4 regions of the Bradyrhizobium sp. MI1.7 genome follow, and region 2 is predicted to be linked to each of the others. Evidence: predicted binding sites of a transcription regulator. Region 2 holds the regulator's gene; each other region holds the start of a gene.
The links. The regulator LexA, encoded in region 2, represses DNA repair genes until DNA is damaged. The targets are predictions, from matches to a motif close to TGTTCNNNNTGTGTTCNG.

Region 1: recA (recombinase RecA) is a predicted target of LexA. The motif match lies at 1,935-1,952, and genes of this name have one in related genera.
Region 3: uvrA (excinuclease ABC subunit UvrA) is a predicted target of LexA. The motif match lies at 3,038-3,055, and genes of this name have one in related genera.
Region 4: AC0L3X_RS19505 (ribonuclease T2 family protein) is a predicted target of LexA. The motif match lies at 1,729-1,746, and genes of this name have one in related genera.

The regions. Positions count from the first base shown of each region.
Region 1 is NZ_JBVVPO010000036.1:65,030-69,608, reverse strand. Features, by position in the region: gene AC0L3X_RS28245 (hypothetical protein) at 1-660, opposite strand, end outside; gene recA (recombinase RecA) at 754-1,842, opposite strand; gene AC0L3X_RS28235 (hypothetical protein) at 2,474-2,647, opposite strand; gene AC0L3X_RS28230 (hypothetical protein) at 2,940-3,137, shown strand.
Region 2 is NZ_JBVVPO010000003.1:252,327-256,905, forward strand. Features, by position in the region: gene AC0L3X_RS05695 (HAD family hydrolase) at 1-488, shown strand, start outside; gene AC0L3X_RS05700 (hypothetical protein) at 686-838, shown strand; gene AC0L3X_RS05705 (molybdopterin molybdotransferase MoeA) at 1,070-2,281, shown strand; gene lexA (transcriptional repressor LexA) at 2,458-3,159, shown strand; gene AC0L3X_RS05715 (hypothetical protein) at 3,181-3,513, opposite strand; gene AC0L3X_RS05720 (hypothetical protein) at 3,760-4,194, shown strand; gene AC0L3X_RS05725 (GAF domain-containing protein) at 4,419-4,579, shown strand, end outside.
Region 3 is NZ_JBVVPO010000003.1:101,781-106,359, forward strand. Features, by position in the region: gene AC0L3X_RS05005 (outer membrane protein) at 1-21, shown strand, start outside; gene AC0L3X_RS05010 (outer membrane protein) at 246-992, shown strand; gene AC0L3X_RS05015 (outer membrane protein) at 1,182-1,946, shown strand; gene AC0L3X_RS05020 (outer membrane protein) at 2,092-2,847, shown strand; gene uvrA (excinuclease ABC subunit UvrA) at 3,152-4,579, shown strand, end outside.
Region 4 is NZ_JBVVPO010000020.1:54-4,632, forward strand. Features, by position in the region: gene AC0L3X_RS19490 (DUF3617 domain-containing protein) at 171-701, opposite strand; gene AC0L3X_RS19495 (hypothetical protein) at 731-1,024, opposite strand; gene AC0L3X_RS19500 (hypothetical protein) at 1,208-1,669, shown strand; gene AC0L3X_RS19505 (ribonuclease T2 family protein) at 1,792-2,514, shown strand; gene AC0L3X_RS19510 (23S rRNA (adenine(2030)-N(6))-methyltransferase RlmJ) at 2,636-3,496, shown strand; gene AC0L3X_RS19515 (cold-shock protein) at 3,751-3,966, shown strand; gene AC0L3X_RS19520 (outer membrane protein) at 4,052-4,579, opposite strand, start outside.

The DNA.
Region 1 (4,579 bases), on a different contig from region 2:
GGTACGGTTGTGCCCCCGCGCAATCAGGTCGAGAAGCCGCGCTTCCGTCGTACCTAGTCCGGTGATTGGTGATGGCAGTTCTGCCAGCAATTGTTCCATCGCAGGCTTCAGGAAGGGCAGCCTGGGGAAATCCCTGCCGAGCAATCCGAAACAGAGCTCCGGCGTTGGCGCCCGGTAGGCTTCCCAGGCCATGTTGGCGATCTCGAAGTCGCAGTCCGCGACCTCCAATTCCCGCACCATACGATCGCGAAGCTCTGTGCCGTCCGCTCCGCGCAGATCGAAATTGACACGTCGCAATCTCAGACGATCGGTGATCGATGGATGGGACCGCAAATAATCGAGGATCCAGATCAGTTGCAACTGACTATTGGGCTCAGGGTCGAACCACAGCTCGATGAGATCGACGCCATAGGTCTCGCAAAACCAAATCAGGCCTGTCTCCTTGTGCGCTAGACCGGTCTGAGGCAACCGGCCAACAAGATCGGACCAACGCACCTCTGGATCGCCTCTGACATAGCCTCCCGTCAGGTATTGCTCGAGGTGATGCGAGGTAGGCAGTGGCCCCGAAACGAAGCGAAAGATAAACGGGACGACCATGTCGGCACGATTTGCGTAGGTGAGACCCACGCCGGACGAACTGGTCAGGATCACGCGTTTCATCGCGAACGCCCCCAAAACGAAACGGGCACTGACGACGTCGGCAACTCAACGTCTTCAGCGCCCGCTCCTCGCGATAATTTTTCGCGTTAGGTCTTACTCGTCCGCCGGCTCCTCGCCGTCGGCGTCGCGCTCGGGGGTGCCGGCAAGAATCTGCTCGGCAATCAGGCCGGAGTTCTGGCGAATCGAGGTCTCGATCTTGGCGGTGATGTCAGGGTTGGCCTTCAAAAACGCTTTCGAGTTCTCGCGGCCCTGGCCGAGGCGCTGGCTGTCGTAGGAGAACCAGGCGCCGGACTTTTCGACGATGCCGGCCTTGACGCCGAGATCGAGGATCTCGCCCATCTTGGAGACGCCCTCGCCGTACATGATGTCGAATTCGACCTGCTTGAAGGGCGGCGCCAGCTTGTTCTTCACCACCTTGACGCGCGTGGTGTTGCCGACCACTTCGTCGCGCTCCTTGATCGCGCCGATGCGGCGGATGTCGAGACGGACGGAGGCATAGAATTTCAGCGCGTTGCCGCCGGTCGTGGTTTCCGGCGAGCCGTACATCACACCGATCTTCATGCGGATCTGGTTGATGAAGATCACCATGGTGTTGGATTTGTTGATGGAGGCCGTCAGCTTGCGCAGCGCCTGGCTCATCAGACGGGCCTGGAGACCCGGCAGCGCGTCGCCCATCTCGCCCTCGAGCTCGGCCTTCGGCACCAGAGCCGCGACCGAATCGACCACCAGCACGTCCACCGCACCCGAGCGCACCAGTGTGTCGCAGATCTCCAGCGCCTGCTCGCCCGTGTCCGGCTGCGAAATCAGGAGCTCGTCGATGTTGACGCCCAGCTTGCGCGCATAGACCGGGTCGAGCGCGTGCTCGGCGTCGATGAAGGCGCAGATTCCGCCCTTCTTCTGCGCTTCCGCCACCGTGTGCAGCGCCAGCGTGGTCTTGCCCGAGGATTCCGGCCCGTAGATTTCCACGACGCGCCCCTTCGGCAGACCACCGATCCCGAGCGCAATGTCGAGCCCGAGGGAACCCGAGGACACCGCCTCGACATCCATCGACCGGTCGTTCTTGCCGAGCTTCATCACCGAGCCCTTGCCGAACTGGCGCTCGATCTGGGAGAGCGCGGCGGCCAGAGCTTTACTCTTGTCCATGGAAGATCCTTCGACGATACGCAGGGCAGTGTTGGACATTGGGTCGTGCTCCTTATGGCGAGGATTCGCTAGAGGGACAAACGATTGGCGGGGCGGGCCGGCGATAAAAGTAATGTACCCTATTTGTTCCAAGTTCGCAATATGTTCTTTCGCGGATTTTGGTACTGGCCTGTTTCCGGCGACATTGGCCTGGTTTGAAATGACACGTGGCCTGTTTTGTTCTGGGCCAACCATAAGGTGTATTCACGGGCGGAACACGCCGTCATATATTACCGAAATTTCCCGGTTCTGGCACAATCTGCATAGACGCTCGTTCCGATTGAGCGCAGGGTTCCCTCTCAATCGGGGGGTGACACCATGACCGAGCGACTTATTCAGACAGGTATTGTCACCGTAGGCACCGTGAACGCTGGCCTAATCGTCTGGCTGATCCTGATGATTTGAGGCCGCCTCAGTTGGCGGCCTCTTTTCCATCCAGCTTCTCATCGATGTAGGCCCGCGCTCCCTTTGAGGCCGCTCTAGTGGGAGCCATTCCTGCGAAGCGATCTCCTTGCCCGATCCTGGGATAAACAATCCATTCCCATTTTTCTTCGGTGAGTGGCCGGCCATAAAGCCGCCGTCCGGTGCGGTCCTATAGTGGCCCTACTTCGCATCTGCGAGTGGCCGGCATCTAACCGGCGGGTTTTTCTTTGTCCTCGTGCGGCTGCTCGCCGCGGTTTTCGGCAGTCTGCTCCGGATCCCCGGGCTTCTTCCCGGCCATGTTCCCAGGATTGAAATGGTACTTGCCGTCCGGATTCTCGCCGGGCTGCTTCTCATTTGGATTTTTATTGTTGTCGTCGGCCATAAGGCTGTTCCTTTAGAGGGAGGAACAACATGCAACAGGGCGGGCAATCCCTTAGTTCCTACCAGTGGCCTACTTTGCAATCCCGAGTGGCCTATTTCGGCAGTACCCGGATGCTGGCCTGGTTTCCGAGCGCGGTGGCCTAGTTTGATTTTCGCGGTGGCCCGATTTGGATTTGAAGAACGGACCGCAAACGAATGTGTTCCGCTAAGCGAACATGAGGTGTAGAGTTCCGTAGAACTTCTGTGCCCCTTGAAAGTTTTAAGCAGAGCGAACTTTGTGACAGGAGGAAGTCATGAAGCGCTTCCGATTCAAACCGGATAGAGTGCTTGGAGAGCGGCTCATCAAGGAAGCCAGACTAGCGCGAGAAAAGGCAGAACAATTGCAGGCGGCCCCAGAGCAAGAGGCTCTTTTGAAGAAGGCCCACGAATCCGATGTCGCCGCCCGCATTGAGGAATGGTTGAAATCATCCGGCTTGCAGCCGCCGAAGTAAGCCCGTCGCGTTGACTCCGCTGATTCTCGAAACAGCGGGCCAGCGGGCCATGCAAGATCATCTGGTTCAACTTGAGAAGCTGCGGAAGGACGCGGCGGAGTGCGCTCTCATCCGCGACCGACGCCGCTAAGCGCGAACTATTCGACCGCCTCGCAAGTCATCTCACAGTCCTGGCCGACCAAGTTGAAATGGCGATGCTCGAACGGAAGACCGGTTAAGGCCGCCTCAGTTGGCGGCTTCTTTGCCAGCTTCCCGGCGAAGCTTTCGCAAAAGGATTTCGATGTAGCCTTCCAAGTCAGCCACGCTGTCAGCCGACAATCCCTCCGGGAAAAACGCGCAAGCTCGCCATTCATAGAACCACGGAAAAGAAGTGCCCTAATCCGCCTCTGCGCGTGTGAAACGATCTCGTCTCCTGCCCGTATCTATTGGGCTGGGGGATTTCAATGCCCAGTTCGACGCAGCGCCGCCACGCATCCATTTGAGCTTGGTCGCGTTGTGCCGTTGAACCTTCTCGTCATCCATTCGGACTGATCAATATCCGGGATTTTGCTAATCCCTCTCGGGGCTGGAACGCCGCCGCCTGCGCTTCATTTCAAGCGGGCGGCGTTTTCATTTCATTTGTGGCCTGATCTCCACTGAGCGGCGCCGACAGTTTCACACGACTGTCATGGCACGTTCCTAGCATTGTCATGCGACGGGGGTCCGGCGCGCGGCTCTCCGTCCAACCTCGGCCTAGACCACCAGATGGGCGGAGAGCTCGCCGACCTCCTGAACCATGGCGGCACGCCCGGGTTGGTTCGGCATGTATCGCATCCGGTATTTTTGCACCTTCCTCGCCGTGACCGGAATCGGCTTCGTATTTCTGGTCACGCAAACCCGCTTTGTAGGCGGATGAAGTCAGGCCCCCGCAGTGGGCGGCCGGACGGGAACGACTCTCCAACATCGGGATTGAGATTCCGGTCTGTGGCGCGACACTCTCGCGCCATCCACCCGGAACGGTCCATCGTACAATGCGCGCGTTGGCGATGGGCCGGGTCTCGTGAGGCCGCCTCGGTTGGCGGCCTCTTTCGTTTCGTGAAGTCTTCCTTCCGCCAAGGAAGCCCCTCCGTACTGACTGGTTGATCCCGATAGATCATCTTGAAGATGCTGGCCGCCGGATCCATGCCGCGCCCGTTCTTTCTGCTTTAGCGACACGCCCAGCTCAATAACATGGCGCTAAGTTGCGGCGGAGCGTGCTGTCCGCATTTGAGCCGTTGTGTCCCAAGTTGAATTCGGCAGTGTCCTAATTCGTAAAAGTTCCGAATGGCGGGACAAATTGAGGACTCGCTAATCCCCTGATCCGAGCGCACACTTTCACCATCACCGCCCGGATCGTGGCTACCATCGGTGACGAGAACGCTCCATCACAGCGCTCCCGCCCCCTCGAACAGGGAGCAGCGCCT
Region 2 (4,579 bases):
ACGTGCGGGACAGCGAAGCCTACCGGCTGCACGAGGTCGGCAAGATCAGCGACGAGGCCTATTTTGACTCGCTGCGCGCCTCGCTCGGGATCGGCATTTCGGACGCGCAGTTCCTGGAGGGCTGGAACGCGATCTTCGCCGGCGAGATGCCCGACATCGCCGAGCTGCTGCCGCGTGCGGCGAAGCAGTTGCCGCTCTACGCCTTCTCCAACACCAACCGGCCGCATGTGGACCACTTCTCGAAGGAATATGCCGGCCTGCTCGGCCATTTCCGCGAGCTGTATCTGTCGTCCAGCATCGGCCTGCGCAAACCGGATGTGGAGGCCTTCGACCATGTCGTGGCCGCGATCGGCGTGCCGGCGAACCGTATCGTGTTCTTCGACGATCTTGCCGAGAACATCGAAGGAGCGCGGTCGCGCGGCCTGACCGCGGTCCACGTGACCTCGCCCCGCGACGTCGGGAATGCCCTCAAGGCGCTCGGAATCTGACCTCTGGCCGGCAAGCCGACGGGCCGCGAGTGGAACTATTTTGCCTGGGGGCGAGGAACCAAAACCCTTTGTGCATTTTTATACGGAGTTCCCGGAACGATTGCCCCTCTCGGGACTCATGAGTCCGTTGGGAATTCTACATCGGGCTTATCGTCGTGTTGGGCAAAACCTACCTTACCAAGCAAGCCTCTCTGCTGATGAAATTCGCCAGAACCACCTCGGATTCTGACCTCTCCGCAAAACTGATCAGCAAGGCCGCCGACCTGAAATCCCAGGCCGACCCGCTGCCTGACAAGGATCAGGGCCCCGCAGCGCCGGACGTCAGTCCGTACAAGCCGCCGGGGAGTTGACCGATGCTGGCCGTGGCTCTCGTCCTTCTCGTCCTCGCCATGGCCATCCTCGTACCGGTCTGTCTCGCCTTCTGGATCATGCCGCGGCGGACTTGATGCTCACCCTTCATCGCAGAGCGGATGACGCAGGATAAATCATCCTGCGCGGCCACTGTTTTGCCTCTGCGCCTGCACTCGGCTAGAACTCTCGCCGCCGATTTGCCCGAACGGGCCCAGCAGGAGTTTTCACCCGTGGCCCTGATGCCGGTTTCCGACGCGCTCGCTGCGGTGCTGGCGGGCGCAGAGCCGCTGCCTGAAGAGATGATCGCGCTCGACGCAGCCTTCCACCGCGTGCTCGCGCGCGACGTCGCCGCGCGGCGCACGCAGCCGCCGCAGGCGATGTCGGCAATGGACGGCTATGCGGTGCGCGCGGTCGATGCGGCGAAGATCGACTCCCAGCTCACCCTGATTGGCGAGGTCGCGGCGGGCCGCCCGTTTGCGGGATCGGTCGGCGCCGGCGAGGCCGTGCGTATCTTCACCGGCGGTGTCGTTCCCGATGGCGCTGATGCGGTCGTGATCCAGGAGGACACGATCGCGGACGGCAAGCGCATAACGATCAAGGAAGCTGCCGTAACGGGGCGGCACATCCGCCCCGCCGGCGTCGACTTCTCGGAAGGCGACGTGCTGCTGCGCAAAGGGGCCCGGCTCACCGAGCGCGACCTCGCGCTCGCCGCCGGCATGAATTACCCGCAACTGCCAGTCCGGCGACGCCCGAAGGTCGCGATCCTCGCGACCGGCGACGAGCTGGTGATGCCGGGTACGACGCCGGGCCACGGCCAGATCGTCTATTCCAACGGCTACGCCCTGCACGCGCTCGCCCGCAGCGAGGGCGCCGATACCATCGACCTCGGCGTTGCCGCCGATACGCTGGAGGCCACCACGGCCGGCATCGGCCGCGCGCGGGAGAGCGGCGCCGACATCCTGATCACGACCGGCGGCGCGTCGGTCGGGGACCACGATCTGGTCCAGCAGGCGCTGAGGGACGAAGGTATCTCGATGGCGTTCTGGAAGATCGCGATGCGGCCGGGCAAGCCGATGATGAACGGGCGGCTCGGCGCGATGCGCGTGATCGGCCTGCCCGGCAATCCCGTGTCATCCTACGTTTGCGGCTTCCTGTTCATGGTGCCGTTGATTCGCGCGCTTTCGGGCCGTTCGATGATTCATCACCGCCGCGAACGCGCGGTGCTCGGCCGCGATGTCGGCGCCAATGACCAGCGCGAGGATTACCTGCGCGCACGCCTCGAGCTGCGCGACGACGGCACGCTCGTCGCCCTTCCGGTCAATCACCAGGATTCCTCGCTGCTTGCGAATCTCGCTGCGGCACAGGCACTTCTCGTGCGCGCGCCATTCGCGTCGAAGGCCGAAGCCGGCACGCCTTGCGAGGTCTTGCGGCTGCCCGTCTGAGCGCTTCGTTCGCGTGCGTTCCGCGAACTTTGTCGCGTTCACGGTAAATTAAGCAGTTGCGGAACATGTATCGAACATATAGTGTCCGTTCATGATTTGTTTCGAGAATGTAGCGGCTTACTGCTGAATTCAGCGTCTCGGAATCGAACGACATCAACCGGGGGATTTTGGTCGAGATGTTAACGCGCAAACAATACGAGCTCCTGCGGTTCATCAGCGAACGACTGAAGGAAAGCGGCGTGCCGCCCTCCTTCGATGAGATGAAGGACGCGCTCGACCTGCGCTCGAAATCGGGCATCCATCGCCTGATCACCGCGCTCGAGGAGCGCGGCTTCATCCGGCGCCTGCCCAACCGGGCCCGCGCCATCGAGGTGATCAAGCTGCCCGAGCTTCAGGCCGCCGCCGGCAGCCGCCGCGGCTTCACGCCGAGCGTCATCGAAGGCAATCTCGGCAAGGTCCGCACGACTTCGAGCCCGCCGCCGGACGAGGGCGAGCGCCCCGTCGCGGTCCCCGTGATGGGCCGCATCGCGGCCGGTACGCCGATCGAGGCCTTGCAGACCCGCAGCCACACCATCAGCGTACCGCCTGACATGCTCGGCTCGGGCGAACATTACGCGCTCGAAGTGCGCGGCGATTCCATGGTCGAGGCCGGCATTCTCGACGGCGACATGGCGCTGATCCAGCGCAACGAGAGCGCCGATACCGGCGATATCGTGGTGGCGCTGATCGACGACGAGGAGGCGACGCTCAAGCGCTTCCGCCGCCGCGGCGCCTCGATCGCGCTCGAGCCCGCCAATGCGGCCTATGAGGTCCGCATTCTGCCGCCCAACCGGGTGAAGATCCAGGGCAAGCTGATCGGACTGTACCGGAAGTATTGATACCGAACGTGCCGGTATCGGTCATTTCGCGCCCCGCGCGCTTTCGATCGGCATCGCCGATCCGGGATTGGAGCGGACGATTGTCCGCTTCCGCTGGATAGTCTTTCTGGTTTCGCGCAGATTATCCGGCCCCTCCTCCAGCGGTACATCCTCGGCACGCCACACGAAGCAGCCCTGCTTCGCGGCCTTCAGGTTCGAGGAGAAGTCATGCGCCAGATCGTTCTGAGCACAGTTGCTGTGGCGCTGATCGCAGCATCGGCCGCGCAAGCCTTGGCCGCGCAATCGCGGCCCCATGCCCGCAAGGATACCGCCGTAAGCGAGCAAGTCCGCAAGGCCCTCGACGCCGTCGACCAACCGTCGCGGCCGGGCTGGCAATATTCCGGCTGGTCGGCGCCTGCGGGGCGCTGACACGCGCCTGCGGAATGCAAAGGGGCGGGCTTTGTTCCTGGTGGATTCGGGAAAGTTAATGTGATTGCGGCCTGCGGCGGCGAGCCGTAGATTTGCCTACAACCCGGCAGAACGTTTGGTATTTCCACTCTGATAGAGGCCTGCGCCTCGATTAAGAGACGTGGGTCGCTATCCCTGCATGAGGAGCACCCGATGTGTGACTACAGCCTGCATGCCGTCGCGTCGCGTCCCGCCGAAGTCGGCGAGACGATCGTCACGACAACCTTCCGCGGCACCTCGACGCGCGGCTTTGCCTCCGCGGCCGATCCGACCGTCGCGGTCTGCCTGCTCCCGGGAACGGAGCTCGCCTTCGCCGACAACGTCCGCTACGACAATCGCTGGATCTGGACGCGCACCGTCAATTCGCGCGTCGGCAAGTTCGGCAAGATCGATCCGCACATTCCCGATCGCCATCATGATGCGATCGAATTCCCCGACGGCAAATCCGTGCTGGTGACGCAGCTGGTCGAAGGCCAGCGTGCGACCGTGCTGCAGCTACCGGTGACCCAGCCGCTCGGCGAGCGCGAGCACAAGCCGCAGACCATCACCGACAGCCGGCCAACCAGCACCCGCCTGCCGATCGGCTGACATCGCCATTCCCGGCCGGCAGGTCGGGCCAGGATTGAAAATCGCCATCGCCGGCCGAGGCCGGCGAGATGGTGTTGCTCGTGCCCCGCGAAACGCCATCGGGCGGACCAAGCCGTTGTGCCTCCCACCGCACGAAGTTTGCGCTGTCCTGCCTGAATTTTAAACGTCCGTTCCGCAGCCAAATGGCCGATGCTTGGTGCGGCTTGAGACGGCGGGCACGTTCGATGAAGACCTTCATTCGCGTCGTTGAACTCTGGGTGCCTGACCGCACGCGCATGCGGCTGGAATTCGGCGGCGGCCTCTACGGCGAAGGGTTGTCCGCGTTTAGGGACGTGAGCGAGGATCTGCACTTCGGATATGACGAGGGACTTCCCGGCAAGGCCTG
Region 3 (4,579 bases), 150 kb from region 2:
CCGGTGGTCGCGAAGTACTGAGCTTCGCTTCCAACGCACCGCGTTACGAAAGGCCGGCCTTGCGCCGGCCTTTTTGTTTTCGCGCGTCCAGATCCAGGCCAACCGATTCCCAACGTTTTTCGGGGAGAGCTGTGGCATCCCGGTGACACAACCTTCGGCTTCAATGGTGTAGAGCAATGACATCGATTGGGTCATTGGGTCGGCCGTTTTTCGCCGACAAAGAGAAACGAAACTGGGGAATTGAAATGAAGAAGGTTTTGCTGGCCTCGGCCAGTCTGTTCGCACTCAGCGCGTTGGCTCCCGCCTCGGCGGCCGATTTGGCGGCCCGCCCCTACACCAAGGCGCCCATTGCTGTGGCCTCGATCTACAACTGGTCCGGCTTCTATCTCGGCATCAACGGCGGCGGCGCCTCGAGCCGCAACTGCTGGGATGTCAACAACATCTTCGGCATTGCGGGTCCGGACACGGCTGAAGGCTGTCACAATGCGACAGGCGGCGTCGTCGGTGGCCAGGTCGGTTATCGCTGGCAGTCGGCCAACTGGGTGTTCGGCCTTGAAGCCCAGGGCGACTGGGCCAATCTGAAGGGCTCGAATACGAGCGTGGCGCTTGCTCCGCTGGTCAACGAGACCAAGATCGACGCGATTGGCCTGTTCACCGGCCAAGTCGGCTATGCCTGGAACAACGTGCTCTGGTACGTGAAGGGTGGCGCGGCGGTCACGCATGCCAAGTACAACGGCTCGGCGTTCGGCGTGGTCCTCGACAGCGCAAGCGAGACGCGCTGGGGCGGCGCGGTCGGCACCGGCCTCGAATTCGGCTTCGCGCCGAACTGGTCCGTTGCGGTCGAATACGACCATCTTTTCATGGGCAAGCGCAACAACTCGTTCACGATTCTCGGCATCAACGACCGCATCGACCGTATCAAGCAGGACGTCGATATGGGCACTGTTCGCGTGAACTATACGTTCGGCGGCCCGGTCGTGGCGAAGTACTAAGCGTCGCCTCCGACGTCATCGCGTTACGAAAGGCCGGCCTTGCGCCGGCCTTTTTGTTTTCGCGCGCACGGCGCGAGCGCTTGCGGACAAGTTCCATTTTTCGGCGCGCTGTGACCCTCCGGTGACAGACTGTCGCACCTCGAAGGTTGTATCGAAGATCGCAACAACTTTGCCCTTGGGGGGTCCGTCTTGAACAAGTTTATGCTTGCCGCCGCCGGCATAGTCGCGATGACCACGTCCGTTTCGGCGGCCGATCTGGCGGCGAGCCCCTACACCAAAGCTCCTGCCCCGATGATCGGCGCGGTCTACGATTGGAGCGGCTACTACATCGGCGCCAACGGTGGTGGCGGCTGGAGCCATAAGTGCTGGGACATCGTCGCCAACATCCTCGGTGCGCCGGTCACTCCCCCCGCATCGGAGGGCTGCCACACCGCGACCGGCGGCGTGGCTGGCGGCCAGGCCGGCTTTCGCTGGCAAAGCGCGTCATGGGTGTTCGGCGTGGAAGGCCAGGGCGACTGGGCTCACCTTAGCGGCTCCAATGGACCGAGCCTGGCCGCGGGCGGCGTCGGCTCGGACCGCTCGAAGATCAACGCCTTCGGTCTCGTGACCGGCCAGGTCGGCTACGCCTGGAGCAATGTGCTGTTCTACGCGAAGAGTGGTGCGATGGTTGTGAGCGACAAATACGAGGGCTTCACCACGGCCACCGGCTTCGTGTTCGACAGGGCGAATGAAACGCGCTGGGGCGGAGCGGTTGGTGCTGGCCTCGATTTCGGCGTAACGCCCAACATCGTGGTCGGCGTCGATTATGTGCACGGCTTCATGGGATCGCGCGACAACCGCTTTACGTTCAACAACGGCACGTTCTCGCGCGCCGATCGGATCCGCCAGGACGTTGACATTGCAACGGCCCGCGTCAGTTACAGGTTCGGCGGCCCCCTCATCGCCAAATACTGATCTTCGCCTCCGACGCCATCGCGTTACGAAAGGCCGGCCTTGCGCCGGCCTTTTTGTTTTCGCGCGAGGGTGCACCCAACCGTCTTGGAGTCGTGAGGCGCGCGCAAGGCGTCCGCTAATGGCTTTGGCGAGTTGGGGACGTGACATGAAGACGTGGATGCTGGCTGCGGTCAGCCTGTTCGCACTCGGTGCGGTCGCGCCGGCTACCGCCGCCGATCTCCCGATCTACAAGGCGCAGGCGGCCGCCGTTCCCGTCTATGACTGGAGCGGCATCTATGCCGGCATCAACGGCGGCGGCGGCTTGGCCCATGCCTGCTGGGGCGTGACCCGCGCGCTCGGCATCGCTGTCGATCCGGCCGTTGGCGAAGGCTGTCACAATGCGGGCGGTGGCACGGTCGGCGGACAGCTCGGTTATCGCTGGCAGAAGTCGCGTTGGGTGTTCGGCATCGAGGGCCAGGGCAACTGGGCCGACTTCAAGGGCAGCAATGTCAGCGTGGCGCTGCCGCTGTTCACCAACCAGACCAAGATCGACAGCTTCGGCCTGTTCACTGGCCAGATGGGCTACGCCGTCAACAACCTGCTCCTCTATGGCAAGGCCGGCGCCGCGGTGGCGCACGACAAGTACGACACCTTCGTCCCCGGCGTCCCGGCCGCGGTGTTCAACAGCGTCAACCAGACCCGCTGGGGCTACACCATCGGCATCGGCGTGGAATGGGGCTTTGCCGAGAACTGGTCGGTCGGCGGCGAGTACAACCATGTCTTCCTCGGCCATCACAGCGCCGACTTCGCAACGCTCGTTGGCGGCTTCGCCCCGCGCACCGACCGGATCGGCCAGGATATCGACATGGGCCTGATCCGCATCAATTACCGCTGGGGCGGCCCGGTCGTCGCCAAATACTGAGACAAAGCTTCCCACAGGAACCTCCAAGTCCTGATCATGTGCGGATTGCCCCAAATCCGCATTCAAACGCGAACGAAGGGCTGGCCTCGCGCCGGCCCTTCGCATGTTCTGGGGGCCCTGCTCCTGCCAGATGCCGCCAGCGCGCCAACAATCCGTTGACGATTCGCACACGCCACTGGAAATCCGCTCCCGTTCTTCCTACGTTCGCTGCCATACCCATCGGCGCCGATCCCGGTTCCGGGCGACGCGCGCCTTTTTTGTTGGCGCGATCGCGCACCTTTGGGATTCCTTGAGGGCAACTCGGATGGATGAAGTGATCAAGGCGAAGCGCCAACAGCAGAACGCGGGATCCAGCCTGCGCGCAATTACGATCCGTGGCGCGCGCGAGCACAACCTCAAGAATGTCGACGTCGAGATCCCCCGCGACAAGCTGGTGGTGTTCACCGGGCTGTCAGGCTCCGGCAAATCCTCGCTCGCCTTCGACACCATCTACGCCGAGGGCCAGCGCCGCTACGTCGAATCGCTGTCGGCCTATGCGCGCCAGTTCCTGGAGATGATGCAGAAGCCTGACGTCGACCAGATCGACGGCCTGTCGCCGGCGATCTCGATCGAGCAGAAGACCACGTCGAAGAACCCGCGCTCGACCGTCGGCACCGTCACCGAGATCTACGACTACATGCGCCTGCTCTGGGCGCGCGTCGGCGTGCCCTATTCGCCCGCCACGGGTCTGCCGATCGAGAGCCAGACCGTCTCGCAGATGGTCGACCGCGTGCTGGCGCTGCCCGAGGGCACCCGCCTCTATCTGCTCGCCCCCGTCGTACGCGGCCGCAAGGGCGAGTACCGGAAGGAGCTCGCCGAATGGCTCAAGAAGGGCTTTCAGCGCGTCAAGATCGACGGCACCTTCCATGAGCTGGCGGAAGCGCCCACGCTCGACAAGAAATTTCCGCACGACATCGACGTCGTGGTCGACCGCATCGTGGTGCGCGCCGACATCGGCCAGCGCCTCGCCGAAAGCTTTGAGACCGCGCTGAAGCTCGCGGAGGGCCTCGCCGTCGTCGAGTTCGCCGATGCGGCTGCAGCGGCTGCTCCCGCCGAGGAGAAGAAGAAGACCGCCAAAATTCACGACAAGAGCGGGCCCGAGCGCATCCTGTTCTCGGAAAAATTCGCTTGCCCCGTCTCCGGCTTCACGATTCCGGAGATCGAGCCGCGCCTGTTCTCGTTCAACAATCCCTACGGCGCCTGCCCGGCCTGCGGCGGCCTCGGCGTCGAGCAGCATGTCGACGAAGACCTCGTCATCCCCGACAAGGAGCTCGCCATCGGCAAGGGCGCGATCGCGCCCTGGGCCAAGTCGTCGTCGCCTTACTATATTCAGACGCTGACCGCGCTCGGCAAGCACTACAAGTTCACGCTGACCACCAAATGGAAGGATCTGCCGAAGAAGACGCAGAACGCGATCCTCCTTGGCTCGGGCGAGGACGAGATCAAGTTCTCCTACGAGGACGGCGTCCGCTCCTACGACACCAAGAAGCCGTTCGAGGGCGTCATCACCAACATCAACCGCCGCTATCGCGAGACCGAGAGCGAGTGGGCGCGCGAGGAGCTCGCAAAGTATTTCCACGACGTCCCCTGCGAGGGCTGCAAGGGTTTCCGGCTGAAGCCCGAGGCGCTCTGCGTCAAGATCGGCGGCAAGCATATCGGCGAGATCTCGGAACTGTCGGTCAGGAAGGCCGGC
Region 4 (4,579 bases), on a different contig from region 2:
ATTGACGAATTACGCAACAGGCCCCTTGTGGGAGAAGGTGGCGCGAAGCGCCGGATGAGGGGTTGTTTCCGCGAATTCAGAAGTAAGAGAGTCACGCGCGGAGACCCCTCACCCGTCTCGCCGCTACGCGGCGAGCCACCCTCTCCCACAAGGGGAGAGGGAAGACAAACCTACTTCGGCAACAGCGCCTTCAGCTTGTCCATGTCGCGCACGTTCATCTTGAAGCCGCCGGGCATCACGATGTCACCGGGCTTCTGGTCGGGCTTGCAGGCCCCCAGCCACTTGGCTTCGAGCTGCATCGTGGTGTCGCGGCCTGCTGCGCCGGCGGCGCCGCCTTGCGCGTGCGACGAGGTCTTCACCGTATAGGCCGAGTTGAAATCGCCGGTGATCTCGGCATGCGAGGTCGTGCTGATGCCGGCGACGTTGCACTCGGAATCGCTGACATAGCCGGTCGCGGTCTTCTTGATGTCCTGCTTGGCGCAGATCTGCTTGGCCATCGGGGAGACGTTGTTGTTCATCTCCTTGTCGACGGTCTCGTCGGTGCAGTGCTGCATGGTCATCTCGGGCATGGGCGTGCCGGTCCTGACCATCTTCATTTCCCAGAGACCGGCCTTGCGCACCGGCAGATCGTCGGCGCTGGCGCTGCCTGCCGACACCACAAGACAAAGGGCCGAGCCGAGCAAAGCGAGCTTGCGCGTCATGTGGAAGCTCCCGACGTTCCGAAAGCGCCTCAGTACAGCGTGCGGATCGGCTGTTGGGCAGCGCCATAGGGCACCCAACGGCAGGAGAACGAGATGTAGCCGCCCTCAAAGGCCTGCACCGCGAGGAATTTCACGACCTTGCCGTAGCGCGCGCAGTGATCGACCGCGACCTGCCGCGCATCCGCCTGGGTCGCCAGCGAATAAGCGATGATGCCGCCGGTGTCGTTGCCCTTGAACGGAGGCACCGGAAGGAGATCGGCGCGTGCCGACTGGCTGGCCATCATACCCAGGGCAAGAAAGCCCGCGGCCGCAATGATTCGCATTCCCGTCACTCCAATTGGTTGGCGCCAGTTTACGGTGCCGGGAGGTCCATGAAAAGAACTGATGCCCCGCCGGCTGCGAGGTTGGGGTCAACTCTTGGCCAAGTGTTGCCGCGCTGCACTTGACCTGCCCCGGCCTTCGCGGCACCGTCCATCCTTCGCAAGACCCAGCTGTCCGGATTGCCCATGCGCGCCCTCCCCCTGAAATCGCTCCGCTTTGCCACCTTGCTTGGCCTCATGTTCGGAGCGCTGTCGCTCGGTGAGGCCAGGGCCGCCAATCCGCTGGAGCTGAACTTCTGGCTGAACGGGCCGCGCTATGACGGCGCCGTCGTCGATTGCGAGAGGGCGCTGCCGACCATCGCCACCCAGTTCTGGGAGAAGGAAAGCTCGTTCTGGAATTCCTCGTTGAAGATCACCGGCTTCGCCGCCGTTCACGAGATCGCGTTCCGGCCCTGGCAGTCCGACAACATTCCGCGCCGCTATTGCACCGGCGACGCCATGCTCAATGACGGCAAGGTGCGCAAGGTGCATTTCTCGATCATCGAGGATGGCGGCTTCTCCGGCTACGGCAATGGTGTGGAATGGTGCGTGGTCGGGCTTGACCGCAACTGGGCCTACAATCCGTCCTGCCGCGCCGCCAGGCCCTGAGCCTCGATCGAAAGGCCTGAATCGGACTGATCAGGCGCCTGACGGGCCGGCCCGAATTTTGTTCTTGAAATGTTCTTGTTGCCTGCTAGGCTGATTGCACAGTCTAGTTGAGGGGCGTCGCCATGTTTCATTTTAGATTGCGTTCGTTCACCCGTCTCGTGATCTCACTGACCCTCCCCCTGGTTCTGGCCGCCGGGCTGGTCGCGCTGCCGGGCGGCGCGAAGGCCCAGGACAAACGGCAGAACGCGCCCGGCGAATTCGACTTCTATGTGCTGTCGCTGTCATGGTCGCCCTCGTTCTGCGAGGAGGCGTCCGAGCGCAACCGCGGCGGCGGCGGCGGTGGTCGCTCGCAGATGCAGTGCAGCGGGCGGCCCTACGCGTTCGTGGTGCACGGGCTGTGGCCGCAATATGAGAATGGCTTCCCTGAATATTGCCAGCGGCCGTCGCCACGCCTGAACCGCAACATCGTCTCTTCGATGCTCGATTTGATGCCGGCGCCGGGGCTGATCTTCAACGAGTGGGACAAGCACGGCACCTGCTCCGGGCTCGACAGCCGCAATTATTTCGAGACGATCCGAAAGGCGCGCGCCGCGATCAAGATCCCGGCGGAATATCTCGAACTGTCGCAGGCCAAGACCGTGGCGCCGGGCGAGGTGGAGGAAGCCTTCATCAAGGCCAATGCGGGCCTGAGCAACGCGGCCATCTCGGTCACCTGCAATCGGACCCGGCTCTCCGAGGTCCGCATCTGCCTCAGCAAGGACCTGCAATTCCGGGCCTGCGAGGAGATCGAGCGCCGCGCCTGCCGCCGCGACCAGGTGACGATGCCGCCGATCAGAGGTGGCTAGTCCAAGTGTTTGTGCCCCGGACGCAGCGCCGGTTCGGCGGTGCGCTGCAGATTCGGGGCCCATGCCGGCACAGGCGCGCATCCCGCTTTGCTCAAGCCGTGACGTAGCGTAGTCCTGTCTCATGAACTACCGTCACGCCTTCCACGCCGGAAACTTCGCCGATGTCATCAAGCACATCGTGCTCGCGCGCATCATTACTTACCTCCAGGACAAGCCGGGGGCATTCCGTGTCATCGACACCCATGCCGGCGCTGGCCTCTACGATCTCGAAAGCGACGAGGCGCGCCGTAGCGGCGAATGGCTGACCGGCATCGCGCGGCTGATGCAGGCGCGCCTGTCGAACGACGCCGTGGCGCTGGCCAAGCCCTATCTCGACATCGTTCGCGCCTACAATCCGAAGGGCGAGCTCAAGGCCTATCCGGGTTCGCCGCTGATCACGCGCGGCCTGCTGCGGCCGCAGGACCGCCTCGTTGCCTGCGAGCTCGAGCCGAAGGCGCGCAAGGCGCTGATCGGTGTGCTGCGCCGCGACGAACAGGCGCGCGTGGTCGATCTCGACGGCTGGGTCGCGCTGCCGGCCTTCGTGCCACCGAAGGAACGGCGCGGGCTCGTGCTGATCGACCCGCCGTTCGAGGCGAAAGACGAGTTCGAAAAGCTCGGCGACGCCTTCGCGGCGGCTTTCACCAAATGGCCGACCGGTATCTATGTAATCTGGTATCCGGCCAAGAGCCGGCGCGCCACCGACACGCTGGTGCAATCAGTGGCGCGGCTCGCAGCCGCAGCAAAACCGCCAGGAAAATGTCTGCGTCTCGAATTCAGTGTCGCGCCGCAGCTTGATGGCGCCGCCCTCACCTCCGCCGGATTGTTGATCGTCAATCCGCCGTACACGCTGCATGGCGAGCTCAAGACGATCCTGCCCGAGCTGGAGATACCGCTCGGACAGGGCGGAGCTGCCAGATTCCGATTAGAGGTGCCGAGACCGTAACACCCCGGCATTCTTGGGAAAAAGATGCAGGAGCGGTAGTCAATCTGCAGAGAACCGTATTATGCTGTTTCCGTGACTGGCTTTACGTTCCGCTTCCGCGAATGGTTGCGGCGGAGTGAAGGCCTAAGAAAGATCCGATCGGACCGAAAGAAAGGTCCGCCCAAGGATGGCCAGCTCCCGGGCTTCGTAAGGCCCGGTCATGTCGTGACGTGAGTCTGCGTCGCGACGGAGGAGCAATGAGGGGGAGTTTCCCGATGGCCATGACGGGAACGGTCAAGTTTTTTAACGGCGAGCGCGGCTACGGTTTCATCAAGCCCGACGACGGCGGGCGCGACGTCTTCGTGCACATTACTGCTGTGGAGCGGGCGGGACTGAAAGATCTCGCCGAAGGACAGCGCATTACTTTTGAAGTCGAGCCGGACAAGAAGGGGAAGGGACCAAAGGCAGTCAATTTGGTCATCGTCTCCTAGAGCGTTTTCGAGCGAACACCTGGCGAAAAAAATCCCGGCCGCGAGCGGCCGGGAGGCTGTTGTCCGGTATTTTCTTCTTCAACTATCAGAAGTGATAGTTCACGCCTGCGCGCACAACGCTGGCGCTATAGCCGTTTGACACGCCGGTAATTGCGAACTGGCTCGTCGACAGATCGATGTAGAGATATTCGAGCTTGGCGCTCCAGTTCGGCGCGAAGCCGACTTCCGCGCCGGCACCGATGGTCCAGCCTGCGGTGGTGTGCGACTCCGTCCAGCCGAATGTCTGCGCGCGCAGTTCGCCGAAGGCGAGGCCGGCGGTGCCGTAGAACAGCACGTTGCTGAAGGCATAGCCCGCACGGCCGCGCAGCGTGCCGAACCAGGGGTTGGAGAACTTCCACGGCGCGAAGGTGTCATCAGCGCCCGCGGCCTGGATATCGCCCTCGACGCCGAACACCCATGGACCGTTCTGGAAATTGTAGCCGGCCTGTACACCGCCGACGAAACCGGAGGGCTTGACGGGCGAGTTACTCACCGAGCCCCACTCATAGCCGAGATTGGCACCGAGATACGGACCGGCCCAACTATAGGCATTGAGCGGCTGATTGACGGTGTA